DNA from 2 places in the Pseudoalteromonas sp. 1_2015MBL_MicDiv genome. Region 1 is predicted to be linked to the other one. Evidence: predicted binding sites of a transcription regulator. Region 1 holds the regulator's gene; the other holds the start of a gene.
What was found. Region 1 encodes LexA, which represses DNA repair genes until DNA is damaged. Its sites were predicted from a motif close to TACTGTATNNNNATACAGTA; they were not measured.
Positions count from the first base shown of each region.

Region 2: uvrD (DNA helicase II) is a predicted target of LexA. The motif match lies at 3,069-3,088, and genes of this name have one in related genera.

Region 1 covers NZ_CP012737.1:153,887-171,479, reverse strand. The annotation lists gene AOR04_RS00840 (CheR family methyltransferase) at 1-347, opposite strand, end outside; gene AOR04_RS00835 (methyl-accepting chemotaxis protein) at 422-2,728, opposite strand; gene AOR04_RS00830 (chemotaxis protein CheW) at 2,784-3,269, opposite strand; gene AOR04_RS00825 (chemotaxis protein CheA) at 3,266-5,353, opposite strand; gene AOR04_RS00820 (response regulator) at 5,368-5,730, opposite strand; gene AOR04_RS00815 (STAS domain-containing protein) at 5,739-6,011, opposite strand; gene AOR04_RS00810 (SCO family protein) at 6,177-6,794, opposite strand; gene cyoE (heme o synthase) at 6,791-7,720, opposite strand; gene AOR04_RS00800 (COX15/CtaA family protein) at 7,733-8,722, opposite strand; gene AOR04_RS00795 (transmembrane cytochrome oxidase associated protein) at 8,751-9,245, opposite strand; gene AOR04_RS00790 (SURF1 family protein) at 9,235-9,975, opposite strand; gene AOR04_RS22075 (DUF2909 family protein) at 9,990-10,298, shown strand; gene AOR04_RS00780 (cytochrome c oxidase subunit 3) at 10,201-11,076, opposite strand; gene AOR04_RS00775 (cytochrome c oxidase assembly protein) at 11,111-11,641, opposite strand; gene ctaD (cytochrome c oxidase subunit I) at 11,641-13,233, opposite strand; gene coxB (cytochrome c oxidase subunit II) at 13,233-14,375, opposite strand; gene lexA (transcriptional repressor LexA) at 14,843-15,460, opposite strand; gene AOR04_RS00755 (M12 family metallo-peptidase) at 15,724-17,214, shown strand; gene AOR04_RS00750 (PaaI family thioesterase) at 17,449-17,593, shown strand, end outside.
Region 2 covers NZ_CP012737.1:3,726,074-3,731,422, forward strand. The annotation lists gene AOR04_RS16715 (NUDIX hydrolase) at 1-1,583, opposite strand, end outside; gene dut (dUTP diphosphatase) at 1,633-2,088, opposite strand; gene AOR04_RS16725 (YacL family protein) at 2,141-2,509, opposite strand; gene AOR04_RS16730 (hypothetical protein) at 2,626-2,850, opposite strand; gene uvrD (DNA helicase II) at 3,153-5,318, shown strand; gene AOR04_RS16740 (GNAT family N-acetyltransferase) at 5,296-5,349, shown strand, end outside.

The DNA of each region.
Region 1 (17,593 bases):
GTTGAGCAACCAGCAGACCAAAATCTCACGCGTTTACTGTGCTTATTTGTTTTTAAAAGGACAGGTATAAGTTCAGATTTAATAAATTCAAAATGATGAATTTCACGAAAAAAAGATGTTAAGTTCGTTGTTATAGCATTAATGAAGGCATCGAATTCTTGATCTTTATTCTTTTTCAAGAAAGCTAAATATGATTTAAAATCAACAAAGTTTCGCTCTCTAATACGTCTTGCTAAACGCGAATAAACCATTTCTCGTTTATGTTCACCTAGTACAATTCCGCATGCGTTATAAACAAGATCGGCAATCTCTTTAAAATCTCGGTCGGTAAATAAAAACTCTTTCATTATTCACTCTCAATCAAGCCAACAAGCAATGCCTCAATGTAATTACATAACAACGAGGCCGAGAAGGTGAGTTGTTAAAACTCTTCCCATTCATCTGCCGAGTCAACAAAATTATCACCTCGCGTTTTACTGCCAATATAATTATTCTGTGGCCTTTGAGATGGCGCTGGCGTTCGCATCGTAGGTGAAATCATCGCTGTATCTTGCTGACCTAAAGAGAAAAAGTTGAGTAACCGACGCATTTCATTTGCCTGCTCAGCCATAGACTCACCAGCGGCAGAGGCTTGCTCTACTAAAGCAGCATTTTGTTGAGTCATTTCATCCATTTGTGAAATAGCTTTATTTACCTGTTCAATACCGGCGCTTTGCTCTTCGGATGCTTCTGTAATATCAGAAATCATTTGTGTGACTCGTTGTACTGAAACAACAATTTCTTTCAGTGTAGCGCCTGATTCATTAACTAATTGAGAACCATCAGCGACCTTACCTACACTGTCTCTTATTAATTCTTTAATTTCTTTAGCTGCGCCTGCTGAGCGCTGAGCTAAGTTACGAACCTCCCCTGCAACAACCGCAAAGCCTCGCCCTTGTTCACCAGCTCTAGCGGCCTCTACAGCAGCATTAAGCGCCAATAAATTGGTCTGAAATGCTATTTCGTCAATGACCCCAATAATGTCAGCAATTTTTTTGCTTGATTCATTAATCGCCGACATACTCGTGACAGCTCTGTTAACGACTTCGCCACCCTGTATTGCTTTTTCACAGGTTTCTTCTGCCAAATCATTTGCTACTTTAGCGTTATCAGCATTTTGGCGAACGGTACTGGTCATCTCTTCCATGCTTGATGCTGTTTCTTCAAGTGACGAGGCTTGCTCTTCTGTTCGCTGACTCAAATCAGCATTGCCTTGAGATATTTCTTCAGCGCCACTTGCAACTAACGTAGCCGATGAATTTATCCGATTTATAACTTCGGTGAGCTTATCTGCTGTCGTATTTGCATCACGTTTGAGTTTATCAAATGAGCCTTTATATTCTTTCTCGATTCGTTTTGACAAATCACCATTTGCCATAGCATCAAGCATATCTCCAGTATCGGCGACAGCATCATCAACAATTTTAACTAAACTATTTAGCCCTTGAGCTAAACGTAAGAAAAATCCTTCTTTTCCATTTTCAATAACTCTTGTATCTAAATCGCCTTTACCTGCTGCACTAATGAGCGTCGCAATTTCTTTTTCTATAGCAACTTCAGCAGTCCTATCTTCCCATTCCACAATTGTGCCTAACTTTTTACCTTCTTGACTAATCCAAGGTGAAGCTATTAAGGTAAAAGTAACACCTGCTAAAAGTAATTCAGCTTTATGTGGTTTATCCAAATTTTTTAGTAACTCACGTTGGTGCGCAGGGTGCTTATGAAAGTCATCAACACAGGTACCTATAAGATTATCTACAGAAAAGTTTGGTAATACTGTTTGCAGTTCTTTTTCTCGTATTTTAAGCATTTTTTGAACGCAATCGTTCACAAAAATAATATTAAGCTCTTCATCGGCAATCATTACATTTGCCTGGCAAACTTTTAGGGCATTAGCTAAATCGGCTGCCTTTCTAGAAGCTTTTTCAAGCTCTTTTTGCGCTGTAATATTTGTAGCGTACTTAATAACCTTAAAAGGCTTACCATTCATATCATAGATTGGGTTATAAGAGGCTTGTATCCAAATTTCTTGGCCTTGCTTTCCTATTCGTAAATACTCACCTGAATCAAACTCGCCTCGACCAAGTTTAGTCCAAAACTCTTTGTATTCATTGCTATTTGCATATTCCGGTGCGACAAATAATCTATGATGCTGACCTTTAATTTCATCAAGCTGATAACCAAGAGCATTTAAAAAATTATCATTAGCGCTAATAATACTGCCATCTAAACTAAATTCGATAACCGCTTGGGATTTACTAATTGCACTAATTTGTCCGGCAGCATTTGCCGATACCAACTTTTGATCTGTGATATCTGTAGCAAGTTTAACGACTTTGAGTACTTGGCCCTCAGAGTTAATAATTGGATTGTAAGTAGCCTGAATCCAAACCTCTTTACCACTTTTAGCAAAACGCTTAAATTCATCGGAAATAAACTCGCCATTGCGAAGACGCTGCCAAAAATTTTTGTAGTCATTACTTTTAGCATCATCATAATCTACAAATAAAGAATGGTGTTGTCCTTGTACGTCTTCTAATTGGTATTCCATTACGCTAAGAAAGTTAGCATTTGCGGTAATTATTATTCCGCTTGGCTCAAACTCAATCACAGCTAATGACTTATTTAATGCGCTTACAATTAAATCATTACTTGATTCTGACTGTTTTGGATTACTAAACCATCCCATGCCCATCACCACCTTTAAGTTTATTTTTTATTACTTTATTTAGTTATTTTATAAACTAAATATTCATTGTTTTTTGTAAGTCGATCAACGCCACCATTTTATCGCCCACATTGACCAACCCAGCAACGTACTCACAATTATTTGATTCAGATAAACTAGGAACAGCTTTAGCATCTTGCTCTACAATACTGTAAACATCTGAGACTGCATCTACTGCAATACCTATAATTTTACTGCCCTGTTCAAACTCTATTTTTATAACAATAACCACTGTCAATGATCCATAATCAGTACTTGGTAAGCCAAACCGTAAACGTAAATCAATAATTGGCACAATTGTACCCCGCAAGTTAATTACGCCTTTTACAAACTCAGGTGCGTTAGGTAGTACTGTAATTTCCTCCCAGCTACGAATTTCTTGTACTGTTAGAATATCAACGCCGTACTCTTCATCAGCCATAATAAAAGTTAAAAATTGCTTCACTCCTTGTTGCTGCTGAAGGTTTAATTGGTTACTTAACTGGCTTTGCTCTGAGTTCATAACGCCTCCAAAGTGGCTTGCGTTTCAATGGTTAGTTCTTGACTGCCTGGTTTTTTTAAACCTGAGAGCTTTATTAAGCCACTAATGTCCACAATCAGCGATACGCGCCCATCTCCTAAAATAGTGGCACCCGATACGCCATCAACTTTGTGATAGTTAGCTTCTAAACTTTTAATCACAACCTGTTGCTGAGACAATAAATCATCAACTAAAAGTCCTACTTTTTGGTTATCAGTTTCAACTACTACGAGTAATGTTTTATCTAAAGACTCAATCGCATTTTGATGATTAAAAATAGCGTATAGACGTAAAATAGGAATATATTCATCTCGAAGTCTGAGTACATCAAGGTCTTTACCCACTCGACTTACTTTTGTGATATCAATTTGTAATGACTCAACAATCGAAATGAGCGGTATAATATAGGTATGTTGAGCGACTTTAACGAGCTGACCATCTAAAATAGCTAGCGTAAGCGGTAATCGAATTGTGAATGTTGAACCAATACCAGGGGCCGATGTTACTTCAACTGAACCATTTAAAGATTGAATGTTACGCTTAACAACATCCATGCCTACACCTCGACCCGATAGCTCACTCACTTCATCCATAGTAGAGAAGCCAGGCATAAAAATTAGTTCATTGATTTCATTGTCCGTTAAATTACTATCGGCTGTAATTAACTCATTTGCGATTGCTTTTTCTTTAATTTTTTTGGTATTAAGGCCTTGACCATCATCCATTATCTCAATAACAATATTACCGCCTTGATGAAATGCATTTAACGTGACAATTCCCACTGGATTTTTTCCTGCAAGCACTCTTTGATCTACGGTTTCTAACCCATGATCAAGCGAGTTTCTAAGCAAGTGCACCATAGGATCTGAAATTTTTTCCATTACGGTTTTATCAAGTTCGGTTTGCTCACCAATCAACTTAAGCTCGACTTTCTTATTTAGCTTTTGTGCTATGTCGCGTACCAATCGAGGAAAGCGACTAAATACAAAATTAATTGGTAACATACGAATACGCATTACGTTTTCTTGTAAGTCACGTGTATTGTGTGCAAGTTGCGCTAAACCCTCTTTCAACGACGTAATCGTAGTTGATGTTATTTCCTGTTCACTTAGCTGATTCAGCATAGCTTGAGTAATTACCAGTTCACCAACCATGTTTATTAATGAGTCAACCTTATCAATGCCAACACGGATTGAGGTTGACTCTGGCGCACTAGCGACTTTTTTATCTTTATTGCTACTTGGTTTTGATTTGGCGGGTAAGGTTGTTATTTTTTCTAATTTTTCAGGTTGATCTGAGAGAGCTAAATCATGGTTATGATCTGAGATACTAGCTGGTTGTTCATCATCAAATGATCTTACACATAATTCAACTGTAATATCTGCATCATCTTCTACCCATTCAAAGACTTCTTTTATCGCCTTTTCGTCATGGCTTGTATTTAAAAAAAAGCGCCAGTGTAAAAAACATTCATCATAACTTAACTCCGTAATATCAGGCACTGAATCATAAAAAACGGTTGTTTTTAATTCACCTAACTCAGCAAGTTCACTGATCATGTACAGCGGCTCATTTCCTGTTTTAAATAAGTGATGATGAGGCTTAAAGTTAATTTGATATGTGTTGCTAGTCGATAGCACAGCTTCGTTTTGTGGCTTACTCTCCAATACGTTGTCTTTTTTCTCTAACACATGTTCAAATTGCATCCGCAAAGCATTAGCTTCAGTTAAATCAGACGCTTGATCTGCTTGAAGCGCGGCAAGTAAACCTCGCAAGCAATCAACTGCTTTGAGTAATAAATTAACGTGTTCAGTGCTAAGTTCTCGCTCTCCTTGGCGGATCTGGTCTAATAGTGTTTCAAGTACATGGGTAAAATCAGCAACAGAACTAAAACCAAAAGTACCACTTCCCCCTTTAATTGAGTGAGCAGCTCTAAAAATAGTGTTGATAGTTTCTAAGTCTTCCTCACCTGGCACTAAGTTTAAAAGCTCAGCCTCCATAGTATCTAGGCCTTCAAAACTCTCTTCAAAGAAAACTTCAAAAAATTGACTCAAATCTATACTCACACAATACTCCTTCGCTAGCGAATAACCTTTTTAATAACGGCTAATAGCTGTTCTGGGTTAAACGGTTTAACTATCCAACCTGTTGCGCCAGCGGCTTTACCTTCTACTTTTTTTTCTAAGCCCGACTCTGTAGTGAGCATAAGTAATGGTGTAAATTTATAATTAGGTAAGCCTCGCAGCTCTCTAATCAACGTAATACCATCCATTATTGGCATGTTTACATCCGAAATTACGACATCAAAATCTTGTTGTTTAGCGATAGCTAACGCTTCACTTCCATCTTTTGCTTCAATTACATCAAACCCTGCTGTTTTTAGAGTAAAACTTACCATTTGACGCATTGATGCTGAGTCATCAACCGCTAAAATTTTTTTCATATGAATTCCTAACCTTTACTTTCAAGTATTAAGTAATGACTTAAACCGAGTTGCTCAATTGAATGTGTTAATGCTTCACTCGCCCCTACCCAAATTATTTTATGCTTAATGATAAGCAGATGTTTTTGCAAAGCACATAAAAGTTGAATTGAGGCAGTATCGGCAGACATTACATCGCTAATATCAAGACAAATATCATTATTACTATTGAGTTCTTTTAGTAAATCTTGATGCAGTGTTTCAGCTTGCATAATGACAAGTTCACGTGGAAGTTTTAACATTTAGTAAGTGCATTCCTTGTCAATTTATTTCATAACAAAAGCTTAGACCTAGTTATTAAAAATGCCATAAAAGGGCCTAAAAAAATTAAATTAATTTTTGTAACAGGAATGAAAAACAAAAAAAAGGAGCATAAAGCTCCTTTAAAATACATGAAAAGTTAAAAACTAGTTTTTATAGTAATCGGCTATTTTTTTAAACTCTTCGGTTAAAGTCGTCGCATTAATTAATGGCACACTACCTTGTTTAAATTCGGGTTTAAAAATAGCTCTTACGGCTCCATTTTGATCAACCATAGCGACCGAAGCACTATGATCAACTGCATATTCTGATTCACTACTATCGCTAATGGCGTAAATTAAGCCAAGCTCTCGAACAACAGGAAAAAGGTGTTTATGTTCCCCTGATACAGCTAAAAAATCAGGGTTAAAGTAATCTATATATTGCTTTCGTTTAGCTGGTGTATCGCGTTTTGGATCAACCGATAAAAACCAAACTTGTAGCGGATAATCTGCCTGTAAGTTTTTATAAACAGCATTTAACTTAGCTAGTGTTAATGGACAAATATCTGGGCAGCTTGTGTAGCCTAAAAATACTAAATTCCACTGTCCTAAAAATTGTTGCTTAGTCACTAATTCGCCGCGCTGATCGTTTAACGTAAAATCAGACAGTGGCTTTGCATTTTCGTAAACTAATGCATCTACATCTGGTGGACTATTTTCATTTGAACATGCTGATAAAAACAAAACTAAAACAACAATTAATCCAAGCCATAACTGCTTCATAAAGGGAGCCATTTATCTATAAATAAGATTACAAAGAGTACCATTAAATGAATAATCGAAAAACGAAATAAGCCCATTGCAGTCTCATCATTTCCAGCAATTTTTAATTTGACCGCCTTATATATAAACACTGCATTTAATACACATGCGCCTATTAAATAAATTACTCCAGACATACCGATTAAATAAGGCAATACGCAAACAACAGCGAGTAAAACAGAGTAGGCAACGACGCAGGTTTTACAAAAGTCGATTCCATGGGTTACCGGTAACATAGGGATTTTAGCGCGTTCGTAATCACTTTTTCGTGCTATAGCCAGCGCCCAAAAGTGTGGCGGAGTCCAGGTAAATATTATCATTACAAGTAACCAAGGGGCTGCTGCCATTTGGTTTGTTTCTGACACCCAACCTAATAATGGAGGCATTGCGCCAGCCAACCCACCTATAACAATATTTTGCGGTGTAGCACGCTTTAAAAATGATGTATAAACAAATGCATAACCTACCAATGCAAATAACGTTAATATAGCGGTTAAGGTATTAGCCCACACCATTAGCATAATAAAACCAGCAACCCCAATAATAGCTGCAAAGCTAAGCGCATGTGTTTTACTTAGACGCCCTTTAGCCACAGGACGATGACGAGTCCTTGCCATTTTTGAGTCTATCTCGCTATCAACCACGTGATTAATAACCGCTGCAGCAGCAGAAAGTAGCCCTATACCTAACAAGCTAATAAACTGTACAGCCATACCACGCCCTACATCGGGAGCCAGCGCTAAACCAACCCAAGCTGTTAGTACCAGCATGGCTACCACTTTAAATTTACTAATTGCTAAGTAGTCTTGCAGCAAACTATGAGTACGCGAAATTAGCGATTGAGTATTAACGGGTAGCAGTATTTTTTTATCAATAATAAGTGCCATTACATTTCCCCTTTATGTGCGTGATTTTAGGTAATAACACAACCTAACCATGCTTAATAACAGTATGGCAGCCATCAAATTATGCGCCAGTGCAACTCCCAACGGAATATGCAAATGTACTAAAATAAGCCCTAAGCTAATTTGGCAAAGCAGGACAAGTAATACGCTCACCACGCAATTTTTAATTTTTTTAGAGTACGCTTGGCTGTATATTTTCCACATAATTAGCGCCAGAACGATGCAAGTAACCAGTGCCCAAATGCGGTGTAATAAATGAATAGACATACGCGCTTGCTGCGATAACACACCAAACTCATAATTACTGTGCTCAAGTGGTAATTGAAATACGCTACTCAATGAAAACGGTTGTGCGTAATTACACAATGGCAAACCACTACAATGAGGAGCGGCGTAATTTGCAGCCAGCCAACCACCAAGTGCAATTTGGATAATTAATACACTGAGCGCTACTAAACTTAAACCAAAATAGCGTTTTGCGCCGCTATCGCCACCCATAATAGGTTTTGCGGTTAGCCGTAAATATAAAAGCGTTATAAGTGACAAAATACTAAAGCCACCTAATAAGTGGCCCATTACAATAAGCGGCTGAAGGTTCATGGTTACTGTCCACATACCAAGGGCAGCCTGAAACACCACGAGTAGAAGTAAAGCTAAAGGCAGTTTAACTGGCGTAGTTGGATATTGGCGCTTTAAAAAAGCCAACACAAATAAACCTAAAATAAGTAAACCTAAAGCACCTGCAAAGTAGCGATGAATCATTTCTTTCCACGCTTTTGCTGTTTCGAACATCATATCGGGGTAGCTTTGAGTTGCTAAGGCTATGTCAGCCTCATGCTTAGGTACCGTTAAAAAGCCATAACAACCAGGCCAGTCGGGGCACCCTAAACCTGCATCGCTTAAGCGGGTGTACGCACCTAAAGCAACTACAATCAAAGCGAGTAACCCTGTTATTAATACTAAGTTTTTATAATTTTTATACATCAGATACTCCAACTTAAGCTCAGCTTAGTTAGCTAGAACGAGAATAGTTAAGTAATTTTTTTAGATCTTTTAATAACCCTTTTTGTACTAAACGGTTTTCTTGTGGCTCAGCCTTAAAGGGATATTCAAGTACCACTAACCCCATATGATCAATTAAATATAAACTTGCAGGATTTAAACTCTGTTGCTCTGTAATAATTTTCCATGGTAGATTTTTATTGTCGGGACTTCCCATTACAGCCATATCAACCTTGCCTTGGTTTTTACCAAGTGCCACATATAAGTTATTCAGTGCATTGAGCTGTTCGCTGCATGGGGTGTTACATTCGTTTGAATAATTAAGTGCAATAGTCCATTGTTTGGGATTATTTTGCGGCCAATTTTTAAGTTTTATTTCTTGGCTTAAAAACTCACCATTATTAGTAATTGCAGTAGGCAACCAATCAGACTTTAAAGCGCCATATGCCAAAGCTAATGGGATTGCGCAGCAGCCCACAAACAACAAAAGGGGATTATTTTTCATTATGTGTCCTTTTTTTACTCGCAAAAATAGCCACAACAGCACATGCAACAGCAATTAAAAACCATTGCACAGCGTAGGCATTATGCTTTTGAGGGCTCATAACAACGGCCTCATAATGAGGTGTTGCAATCTCATCACCAGTACCTTGTCTGTAAGCCATAAAATTAATTAATGATTGCTGGCTTTGAGTGCTCAACATATCCAAGTCGATAGATTGGATTCTTGTAGGTAAGTCGTTATTTGTAGTTTTATCTTCAAGCGTAAAGCTACTTAAATTATTTTCTTTTATTTGCGCTTTAAGAATAAAAATACCTGTAGGCAGAGTAACCTTTGGCAGTGCATCTCTAGATATAGGCGCTTTTACCCATCCTAAATTAACTAAAATCACTTTTTCTTCGGTGTCTGGCTTTAGTAAAGCAAGTAAGTCGTACCCTACTTGCCCGTTATAAACTTGATTATCTAAAAGCCAATATTGGTTTTGCACAAATCGCCCTTTTAACTCAACCAATACACCAGTTTTGTTCCAGCTATCAGGCAGGTTAAGTAATTGAGACCAGCTCATCACACCTCGAGTCTGTTGCTTAGCAATAGCGGTTAGTTGTTGCTGCTTTTGCTCACCTCGCTCCAACTGCCAAAACCCTAATCGCACACACACAAGTACAACAACCACAACCATACAAAGTGTGATTAGTGAGCTAAGCTTTTGTTTGTGCCATAAAACTAACTGCATAAAGGGTCAACTCAGTGATTATTAAAATTATTATCGTACTGTTGTTAATATTTATACTTTTTAACTTATTTAGAGCATTGTTTATTATGGTGTCAGGGAAAACTGAGGGACGACCTATGTCTCACTTTTTAGGTCGTCGCGTATTGTTTTCGGTCGTTGTTTTAGTTGTTGTTATTGCAGCGCTTAAACTTGGTTTTATTAAAGCAAATAATTCGCCAATAAACGCTACAGCACATATACAAATACAAACAAACACAGCCACACCACATCTACAAAGTGCCAATACCAAGCAGCTGCTTGAAAAGCAAAGTGCTTATCTTTAGTAAAGTGCCCTTTTAATATCCGTAAAAATATTACAAATAAAAGTACGGTTCCTAGCGTTACATGCATGCCATGAAAACCAGTCAATAGAAAGAACGTATTACCGTAAATGCCCGCATCTAGCGTTAGATTAAGGTCATTATATGCATGCATGTACTCCTCAACTTGCAGCCCTAAAAAGCAAACGCCCAATAAAATAGTAGCGCCTAAAAAAACCTTAAGTGGAGTGCGTTTATTGTTTTCCATCGCTACGTGGGCAAAATGTAAAGTAACTGAGGAAGTAAGCAGTATTAAGGTATTTATAAGTGGTAAGCCTTGCCAGCCCATAGCTTGAGTAGTTTCGCCAGCAGGTGTTGAAACTAGCGGCCAAACGGCTTCAAAAGTAGGCCATAATACCTCGTTAGTCATTGCATTATTGCCTGCGCCTCCAAGCCAAGGTACCGACAATACCCGTGCATAAAAAAGCGCACCAAAAAAGGCCATAAAAAACATAACTTCAGAAAAAATAAACCAGCTCATACCTTGTCTAAAAGAGCGATCCATTTGTGCTGAGTACAGACCTTGGTCCGATTCACTAATTACATTTTTAAACCAGCTAAACAACATATACACAAGTACAGCAATACCGGTATAAAGCAGGTAAACCCCGCTACCTCCTTCTTTGCCTACACTCATAACTGTTAAGCCGGCCCCTACTGCAATAAAAAACAATGCAATAGCGCCCACAATAGGCCACGGGCTTTGTTCTGGTACATAATAATGCTCATATTCTTGATTCATTTTATTACTCCTAGTTTCACACTAGTTTAAAAAGCTAGTTATTACTTGCCACCAGCTGTTCACTAATATCAAATACGGTATAAGATAAAGTTAATTCTTCAATGTCGCTTGGCAGTGCGGTATCAACATAAAAAAGCAATTTAAATTCAAGTTCTTCCCCTGCTTTTAGAGGTTGCTGATCAAAGCAAAAACAGGCTATTTTATGTAAATACTTTGCCGCTTTACCTGGCGAAACTGATGGTACAGCCTGCATTACTTTATCTAGGTTGCTGTTATTTTTTGCACTAAACATTACTTCACGCATTGCACCGGGTTTTACCACTAAACTGTATTCTTTTGATTTAACTTCAAACGGTGCACCACTTTGTGCGTGGGTAGTAAAGCTAACGCCAACTTCTCGGTTTTGTACTATTTGTGTACTTTGCTCTGCTTGCTCAAGCGAAGGCTTTCCATTAAGCCCTGTTACATCACAAAACACGTCATACAAAGGTACTAAAGCAAAGGCAAAGGCAAACATGCCTATGCAAATAAGTACCAAACGTTTGAGTAGCGGTGCGTGTGTCATTACTTGATTACCGGCGGCGTAGAAAAAGTATGATATGGCGCTGGAGAGTCAACTTCCCACTCAAGACCTTCTGCCCCTTCCCATACTTTTGCAGGCACTTTATCACCGCCACGCGCGCATTTAATTACCACAACTACAAACAACAATTGCGATAAACCAAAGGCAAATCCACCAATACTTATGATTGCGTTAAAGTCGGCAAATTGAAGTGCATAATCGGGAATTCGACGCGGCATACCGGCAAGCCCTACAAAATGCATAGGAAAAAACAATACGTTCACACTCACCAGCGATAGCCAAAAATGCCATTTAGCTAGCGTGATATTAAACATATTGCCCGTCCACTTGGGCAGCCAGTAATAGGCCCCCGCCATTATCGAAAATACAGCCCCTGTTACTAATACATAATGAAAATGCGCCACTACAAAATAAGTATCGTGGTACTGAAAGTCAGCAGGTGTAATTGCCAGCATCAACCCCGAAAAGCCACCTAAGGTAAACAGCACAATAAACGCAATACTAAAAAGCATTGGCACTTCAAAAGTTATTGAGCCTTTCCACATTGTGGCAACCCAATTAAATACTTTTACTCCTGTAGGTACCGATATAAGCATGGTCGCGTACATAAAAAACAACTCGCCAGCGACCGGCATCCCAGTAGTAAACATATGATGAGCCCATACAATAAAGCTCAATAGTGCTATGGAGGATGTGGCGTATACCATTGAGGCATAACCAAAAAGTTTTTTACGAGAAAAGGTAGGTACTATTGTAGATATAATGCCAAAGGCAGGAAGAATCATTATGTATACTTCGGGGTGACCAAAAAACCAAAAAATGTGTTGGAACATCACCGGGTCGCCACCGCCTGCGGCATCAAAAAAGCTGGTCGCAAAGTACTTATCGGTAAGTACCATAGTGACAGCCCCTGCAAGTACTGGCATTACCGCTATTAATAAAAAGGCAGTAATTAACCACGTCCATACAAATAAGGGCAACTTCATCCATGTCATGCCTGGGGCACGTAAGTTCACTATGGTTACAATCACATTGATTGCGCCCATTATTGAGCTAATTCCCATAATATGTACGGCAAATACAAACAATGCAGTATTATCATTACTGTATGTTGTGGACAGTGGTGCATAAAAAGTCCAACCAAATGCAGGACCCCCACCAGGCATAAATAACGATGCCAATAGGATTAAGAACGCAAACGGTAAAATCCAAAAGCTCCAGTTATTCATTCTTGGCAATGCCATATCTGGCGCGCCAATCATGAGTGGTATCATCCAGTTAGCAAGGCCTGTAAAGGCTGGCATAACCGCACCAAACACCATAATTAAACCATGCACTGTGGTCATTTGATTAAAAAAGTGAGGGTCGACCAACTGTAAACCTGGTTGAAATAGTTCAGCTCTGATCACCATAGCCATTGCGCCACCAATTAAGAACATGGTCAGCGAAAAAATTAAATATAAACTACCTATATCTTTATGATTAGTTGTGTAAAGCCAGCGTTTAAAACCTTTAGCTGGGTGATGAGCATGATGAGCTTCATTGGCGTTAGGTTGTTCTACTATGCTACTCATTAGTTCGCCTCCACTTTGGCATCAAGTGCTGTCTGTATTTGACTCGGTTGAATAACATCACCCGTATCATTACCCCACGCATTACGTTTATAAGTAATAACCGCAGCTAATTGCTTTATAGATAACTGCTTGGCAAAAGCTTGCATTGCCGTACCGGGTCGTCCATGGATAACTACATCAATGTGATCTTTTATATCGCCAAGCACTATCGGACTGCCTTTAAGTGCAGGAAATACACCCGGTAACCCCATGCCCGTAGGCTGATGGCACGCTGCACAATTAGCCATATATACTTGTTCGCCTAAAGTCATTAACTCTTCTTTTGGGAGGGTTTTATCAAGTAATGCGGCATCTGCTAATGCTGCTTTTTGTTTAGCCTGCTTTGCATCTGCTAACCATGTTTTAAAATCAGCCTCAGATTTAGCAACCACCACAACAGGCATGAAGCCATGATCTTTACCACACAGCTCGGCACATTGGCCTCGGTAAGTACCTTCTTCGTTAATATTGGTCCATGTTTCGTTTATAAAGCCGGGGTTCGCATCTTTTTTAACTGCAAAATCAGGTACCCACCAAGAGTGAATAACATCATCAGAAGTCATTAAAAATCGTACTTTTTGATTTATTGGCAGTACAAGAGGCTTATCAACCTCAAGTAAGTAGTTAGGGTTTTTATCTGCAAGATTCGCTATTTCATCTTGCGGGGTAGACAAAATAGAGTAGAACTCTACATCTTCGCCCATATATTCATAATGCCATTTCCATTGCGAACCCGTAATTTTAATAGTGAGATCAGCTTTGCTGGCATCTTCCATTGCAATAAGGGTTTTAGTGGCTGGTACTGCCATAGCAATTAAAATAACAAACGGAATTGCAGTCCAAAGTATTTCTACTTTAGTGCTTTCGTGAAATTGGGCAGGTACAGCCCCTTTAGATTTACGGTGATGAATAAGTGCCCAAAACATAATTGCGAACACTATCACCCCAATCACACAACATATTATAAATATGGTCATGTGCAGCTGATATACATTATTGCTTATATCGGTTACGCCTTTGCGCATATTGTATTGGCTGTTCGCCAAAACTGAGTGCGAAAAAACACATAATATAAGCCACAAGGTAGAGGTCAGTTTACCCATGTGACGGCTCCTTTGATGCTATTGCGAATGCAAAGCGAAGAGGCATACGGCTTAAACGCCAATTCGTTATTTTTATTTTTTTAGCCAATCTTATTTAATATTGATTGGTTTTGCTGCGCCAACAACGAGTTTGTGTATATTGTGTGTTCTCAAAACTAAAAAGCTGTGAGTTATTATTAGCTCAGCACATTAATAATTAGCTAAAAAACGAACAACAAGCAAGTTTTAGTATAAAAAACAATCAGGTGATATTGAGTAATTAATAAAAAGTCAGTAATCAACTAGTCAACAGGAAGTTCAAAATATGAGCAAAACAAAGGGGTTTAACGTATTCGGAGGGGGAAATATAAGTGCAAAAAAATTTACAGCTAAAATAATTAGTTGGCTGTTTACGTCATATTTTTAGTGCTAATGTTAAAACAAAAATGCGTGCTAAAAAGCACGCATTTATAAAAATAAATTAAAAACTACATCCAATCAGCGTTTCTTATAACTCCAACGGCTAAACCTTCTATATTAAAAGATTCATTTTCTAGATCAACTTCAATTGGCGAAAAGTCGTCATTCTCAGCATGCAATAATACTTTTCGGCCTGCTTTTTCAAACCGCTTTACGGTAACATCATCATCAACACGAGCAACTACAACTTGTCCATTTTCTGCAACTTGAGTTTTATGCACAGCTAACAAATCACCATCCATAATACCTATATCTTTCATGCTCATACCGTTAACGCGCAATAAAAAATCAGCAGCTGGTTTAAACATTAATGGATCAATTTTACAATGACTCTCAACGTGCTCTTGCGCCAAAATAGGCTCTCCCGCTGCGACTCGCCCGATAAGAGGTAAACCTAACTGTTCAGGCTCTTCTTCCTCAACAAGTTGAATACCTCGGCTTGCACCTGGTTTCATCTTAATAGCACCTTTTTTAGCAAGCGCTTTTAAATGCTCTTCAGCAGCATTGGCACTTTTAAAGCCTAATGTTTGTGCAATTTCAGCACGTGTAGGAGGCATACCAGTGTCTTTAATAAAAACTTTAACTAATTCGAGAATTTGAGCTTGGCGCTTCGTTAATGGTCGCATACAACTGGTTTTCCATACAGTACATTTAACTGTGAGTATATACAGTTAAATAAAAATCGCAAATTTAAATTACATTGATTGCTTGCTGTTAATAAATCACTTTTACACTTATGTAGAAACAACGACTGCTTACATAAAATAAACATTTGTATCTTTATATTTACGATTAAGGGCTAATTTGATGACAGCCACATGTTAATAAATTGAAAACAACTTATTAACATGTACACTTTATGTGTACAAACACTTAAAAGGATTATCAAATGAAAAAATATTCACCATTGTTTATTGGCTTATTGTTTAGCGGCTATGCGTATGCCCAAGTCCCACTTTTCGAAGTGCAACACTCTAACTTTACGCAAAACATTAATAAAGAAGGTAATGCTCAATCTCAATTTGGACAACCGCTTTTCGAACTAAGCGCAAAAACCAATGCATTCTTTTTACCTGTTCAGGGAAGTGACATTGAATTTATCAAAAGTACAGCAAGTACATCAGCAACTGGTAACTTAATTTGGGTAGGTAAAAGCTTAGATGGTGACGAAGTAACACTGATAAAATCTACAAAGGGGATTTCTGGTACGATAAAGGTAAATGAACATGTTTATAAATTGCAACCGAATAAACATTCTGATCATAATTTTATTGAATTAGATCCTGCCAAGCAACCTGCTGAGCATGCACCCGATTATCAGCAATCTAGCAACACTATTTCAATCAGTGAACAAATTTTAACAGAACAAAGCTTCCAAACAGCTATGGCAACTAACGCGCAAAGCAATATTAGCTTACTCGTTTTATACACCCCAGCCGCAGAACAAAAATCTAGTGATATTAATAGCTTGATTGATCTTGCAATAGTAGAGACTAATCAGGGTTACCAAAACTCAGGTGTCAACGCAGTTGTTAGTTTGGCCCATGTAAGCCGAGTTAATTATACTGAAGCTACAAATTCAGGTACGGATTTAAATCGTTTAGCTACCAAAAACGATGGTTATATGGATGAAGCGCACACACTACGAGATCAATACGGTGCTGATGTAGTCATATTAATAAACGACGTTAACGGCTACTGTGGCCAAGCCAAAGCAATTGGTGCAAATGCTAACAGCGCATTTGCGATGGTTGATTATGACTGTGCAACCGGCTATTACTCTTTCGGTCATGAAATTGGTCATTTACAAGGTGCTCGTCATAACCCTGAAAACGATCCATCAACATCTCCTTATTCGTTCGGCCATGGTTATCAGCAACCTCAATCACAATGGCGTTCAGTAATGGCTTATAACTGCACAAATAACTGCACAAGAATCAATTACTGGTCAAATCCAAACAAATCATACAGCGGAAGTGTTATGGGAACTCCATCAAAACACGATAACGCTAGAGTCTTAAATTTAACAAACCCCACAATTGCAAATTTTAGATCTGCATCTAGCCCACCGGTAAATAACAATACACTGCAAAATAACCAATCTATCGTTGTTAGTGGTGATCGAAACAGTGAGCAATTGTTTACTTTTACAGTGCCAAGTGAAGCTGAGCAAGTCACATTTTCGACCTCTAATGGCACTGGGGATGTTGACCTACATGTAAAATATAATGCAATTGCAACGAGCAGTAACTACGATTGCCGACCGTATAAAAACGGAAATAATGAAAGCTGTAGCGACACCCGCACTGGTAATTACTCTATTATGATTAAAGGCTACAGTGCTTTTAGTAATGTCGAGTTAATAGCTAGTTACCAATAAAAGATCTGGCTAAGTATAAGCAAGTAACATTATGCTGCTTGCTTATATTTAGCCTAGGGCGATTTCTTCTTTACTGCTCGATTGTATCAATAAACTACGATATCCCTATTATTACTTCTTACTATCCGCCTCACGCTATCTGGCTATAAATTTAGATCCACTTTTTTATTTTCATTATCTTAACTTTATGAAAATATAAGCCATATTTTTACTACTATTTTAAAAGGTAAGCTTATGAGTATTTGGTATCAACCTGTTACTTTAGAGTTTTGCAAACAGCTAGATGAGGGTATAAACGGCCAAGGTACACTAATGAAAACCATGGGAATTGAAATTACCGAAATTGGTGATGATTACCTCGTAGCAACTATGCCTGCCA
Region 2 (5,349 bases), 390 kb from region 1:
GCTTCGGCTAGTGTATTATCTTGATGCTCTACATGCCCTGCAACAAGGCTGTATTTTCCCTGGTAAAATTCTTTAGCTTTTTCAATTAAAAGGATCTTATTATCGTTTGTAAAAATTGCAGCAACTGTTGTATGTTTAATTTTATTGTTTATTTCTACTTCCCTGATGCCGCTACCTGTTGATTGTTTAAAGTTTTCTTCCGCACAAAGCTCTTCATTTGTAAAATTACTCAAATTAGTTATAGCTTTATAAGCAGTTCCTATTCTATTTTGTAAAAATTTTAGTCTAGCACGTGTTTCTTGATCGCCACTAAATGCATGAATATCTGTTGCATATTTAGATAAATCATCTGTTTTTATGCCCCTTGATATTAGCCATTCGGCTAACTCTAGTAATGCCTGCTTTTCTGCCTGCTCTATTGGTTGGTTTAATAATTCAATACATTGAACTTCATTACTATCTTTAAAGTTTTTAACAGCATCACTAAGTATATTTATTAGTTCTGAATCGGTGCTCGCGATACGAAATCGATACAAATTATTAGCAAACTTTAATGGACCAGGTTGTAATTCAACAAACTTGTTTTCTATTAGACGAATTTTACAACCGGGATAGCTTTTTTTATATAAATAAACCGACGTTTTACAATAGCTTTCTTGATTATCTTTAATGTCTTTAAAAGAACGCAATACTCTAAATACGCGGCGGATAATATCCATCTCTACATGTGCTTTTTTATTACTAGCTTTTACAAACTGATCTGGCAACGCACCAACGGGGACTTCGTACTCTTTCGTTAATTCCAAAATTGCAGAGTCTGCTTTAACGTTTGGACTACAAATATAGAAATCTATATCAACTTTAGTGGTACTTGTTTGATAAGCTTTTAAATCTTTTAATATATCGTGTGATAATTGCGAAGTGGTTGAGAAAATTGATATTTTCATTTCTCCCCCCTCGCCACATAGCTCTCTAACCTTATCAGTGAAGAAGTTATTACCAGTATTTTCATTACTTAAATCGCTATCTACAGTTAATTGTTCTTCAAACTTGGTAAGTAATTTATCTAAATCAACTGGCTTAATAATTTGCGACAGAGACTCTTTGAGCATTAGCCTCTTATAAAACGACTCTTTTAAAGCTTTAGTAAAAATTTCTTTAAAATCTTCTGATGAAAGCTGGCTGCAATTTATGCACTCATAGTCATTATTAACAAGTAAAATAAAGATAGCAGCTTCAAAATTGGTAAAACGAGTAAAGTGTGTTTTTTCTATTGGTTTGTTAGCTAATAGGCTTTCTAAGGGGTGATTTTTAGCTAACCATTTTGAAAAGTCGCTGAGGGAACGACTATTTTTTGCCTCCTGTCGAATAACTTTACTTTTGAGAGCTTTATAAAATCTTAATTTAAATTCGAACCGCGTGCTTGGGAGACCATTTTTGTAAATATACCCGCATACCCCTACTACAATAGCCAAGTATATAAGGCTAGCGATTAAACTATCTTTTACTGAATCACCAACAGAGTATAAAACGGGAATAAACAGTATCCCGCCAGCAATCACAGCTTGAAAAAAATTATTCAATTCCTTTTCCTTCAATTTTAAGCGTGCAAGACTTGCACGCTTTTCTACTCTATTTCACACCAGTGTGACCAAAACCACCTGCTCCACGCTCTGTTGCTTCAAACTCATCTACAAGTACGAAATCAGCTTTAAGTACTGGAATAAACATTAATTGAGCAATTCTATCACCAGAGTTTATTGCGAATTCATCACTCCCCCTATTCCATACTGAGATGAATAACTCACCTTGGTAATCTGAGTCAATTAATCCTACTAAATTACCCAATACAATCCCATGCTTATGACCTAAACCTGAGCGAGGTAAAATAGTAGCAGCCATTCCTGTATCCTGCATATTTAAAGCAATACCAGTAGGTATTAATTTTGTCTCACCCGGTAAAACTTGTAAAATACCATCAATACAAGCTCTAAGATCTATAGCAGCCGAGCCATCTGTAGCATACTCTGGCATAGGAATTTCAGTACCGACTTTACGATTTACAATTTTTAATTCAACTTTTTTCATTTTAAATTTTCTACTCTAAATAAATTTATAAAAATAATATAGATAATATAACTTAACGACCAGTCGTAAACTCATGCCATGAATCAATTAAATCAATGAAATCTTCAAAGCCACAACCACTACTTAAACCATTTTCTTCAAGCGCTAAATCGTCATCTTGATACGCTATTAGGTCTTCACTGTCTTGATGAAGCGCATGGGCTTCAAACAGTGCTTCGTCTTTGGTTAATATTAAATCTATTTCTTGGCCTTTTAGCGTTAGCGGCTCATAGCTTGAACTCACCGATGCAATAAGCGCTTGCACCATAGCTACTTTGTCTTTGCCTATTTCTTCGTTTAGCCAGCGACCAATAATAGCGTGTTCACTGCTTATTTTAATACGTAGCCCACTAATAGGGTCGCGAATAAATTGATATTCCATAGGGTTTGCCTGTAAATCTTTAATTGCGTAATTATATACGTAAACGCCCGTAAACCACAGGACATATAAAGTAAAATAGCGCCACATGGGCGCTATTTTACTCAACTTTAAAACCGTTAACTTCGCGATCTATAACGCGCTGCGTCAATAATCGACCATAAGTAAATAATAGGCACAAGTACAAAACCTACAAGCACATAAATTAGTGCGTAACTTATTATAATAGCGAGTGCAAAAAATATAGCCGCTAAAATACGCCCTTGCACTAACTGACCTAAACCAGGAAAAAATATATTACATAATGCTGCGATTACGTTACCGCCGGAACCTTGATCTGCCATACTAACCTCTGTATTTATTTGATTTTATAATTATTTACTTACACACTCTATGCCAATTTATTAAAGCTTACAAATCAAATAGTTAAATTACCCTGAATTTAGAGAGTTAGTAAATTTTGCTAACTTTAGGTCAAATTAGCAATTTTTATTGTGCGTTTACGCTTTTTGTTTGTTCAAAAAATTAGCAAGTTACTCGTTTTTAAGGCTATTTTATAAATAGCTGTTTATAAAAACAGTATTTTATTTAGCCTAACAAAAACACCTGTTATACTGCCCACAATATTGATTAAAAAGGCGTAACGATGGACGTTTCACAATTACTCGATGGCTTAAATGACAAACAACGCGATGCCGTTGCAGCCCCACTACAAAACATGCTGGTGTTAGCAGGTGCTGGGTCTGGTAAAACACGAGTGTTAGTTCATCGTATTGCGTGGCTTATGCAAGTTGAGCAAGCATCTGCTTACAGTATTTTTGCCGTAACCTTTACTAATAAAGCGGCTAAAGAAATGCGCAGCCGCGTTGAAGAAACACTAAAAGCCCCTGTAGGTGGTATGTGGATTGGTACGTTCCATGGTTTGTCGCATCGTATTTTACGTGCTCATCACCGTGAAGCTAACTTACCAGAAGCCTTTCAAATTTTAGACTCTGACGATCAACTTCGGATGATCAAGCGCTTATTAAAATCGATGAATATCGATGATAAAAAATGGCCCGCCAAACAATTTGGCTGGTACATCAGCGCTAAAAAAGATGAAGCACTTCGCCCTAAAGATATTCAAGCATACGATATTAACGAGCAAATGATGCTGCGTGTTTACGCCGCCTATCAAGAAGCCTGTGATAGAGCTGGTTTAGTTGATTTTGCCGAAATATTACTACGCAGCTACGAAGTGTTAAAAAATAACCCTACGTTACTACGTCATTACCAGCAACGCTTTGCACATATGCTCGTAGACGAGTTCCAAGATACAAATACCATTCAATATGCTTGGTTAAAGTTACTTGCAGGCGATACAAGCAGTATCATGATTGTAGGCGACGATGACCAAAGTATTTACGGTTGGCGCGGTGCTAAAATCGAAAATATTAAACGATTTTTAACTGACTTTAGCGCAGAAACCATTCGTCTTGAACAAAACTACCGTTCAACAGCAACTATTTTGAAAGCGTCTAATGCATTAATTCAAAATAACTCAGAGCGTATGGGTAAAAGCTTATGGACCGACGGTAACGATGGCGAGCCAATCTCTATTTATGCGGCATTTAATGAGTTAGACGAAGCACGCTTTGTAAGTAGCAAACTACGAAGCTGGTTAAATGCAGGTAATGCACTACAAGATGCCGCAATTTTATACCGTAGTAACGCGCAATCTCGTGTACTCGAGGAGGCCATGCTGCAAGAAGGCTTAAAATACCGTATTTATGGTGGTATGCGATTCTTCGAACGACAAGAAATTAAAGATGCGTTGTCGTACTTACGCCTAGTAGGTAATCGTCAAGACGATGCCGCATTTGAGCGCGTAATTAATACGCCAGCACGCGGTATTGGCGATAAAACATTGAGCCATATACGCGACTGCGCTCGAGCAGAATCGTTACCGCTTTGGTATGCCGCAAAAGCAATTGTAGAACAACAGCATTTATCTGGTCGTGCTTCTGGCGCAGTAAGTAAGTTTGTAGAACTCGTTGAACAAATAGAAGATAAAATTAGCGATTTAACTTTGCATGAGCAAGCTAAGTACACAATTCAAACCTCAGGCTTGATGGCAATGTACCAAGCCGAAAAAGGTGAAAAAGGCCGTGCTCGCGTAGAAAACTTAGAAGAGCTAATTAGCGCGTGTGATCAGTATGAGCTACCTGAAGACGAAGAGTACAGCTCACCACTACAAGGCTTTTTAGCGCATACATCACTTGAGTCAGGTGAAGGACAAGCAGAAGAACACGAAGACGCCGTACAAATGATGACGCTTCACTCAGCTAAAGGCTTAGAGTTTCCGCTAGTGTTTATGGTAGGCGTAGAAGAAGGCATGTTCCCTTCTCAGCAAAGCAACGAAGAGTCGGGTCGCTTAGAAGAAGAGCGCCGCCTTTGTTATGTAGGCATGACACGAGCAATGGATAAGTTATATATTAGCCATGCTGAGAGTCGCCGTTTATACGGGCAAGAAAAATACCATAGCCCATCTCGCTTTTTACGCGAAATCCCTGAGGACTGCGTAGAAGAAATCCGTATTAAAACACAGGTTTCTCGCCCGCCTGCCGCTGGGCGTTTTAGCGCATCAGTTAGCCATGCCGCATTTGAAGACAGTGGCTTTAACTTAGGACAACGCGTACTGCATGCTAAGTTTGGTATTGGTACCGTACTTAATTACGAAGGCAGTGGCGCACAATCTCGCGTACAAGTTAACTTTGACGACCTTGGTAGTAAATGGTTAGTAACGGCTTATGCACGATTACAAGCGGTATAAAGCACACCTAAATGAGTTAGAGCAACAATTA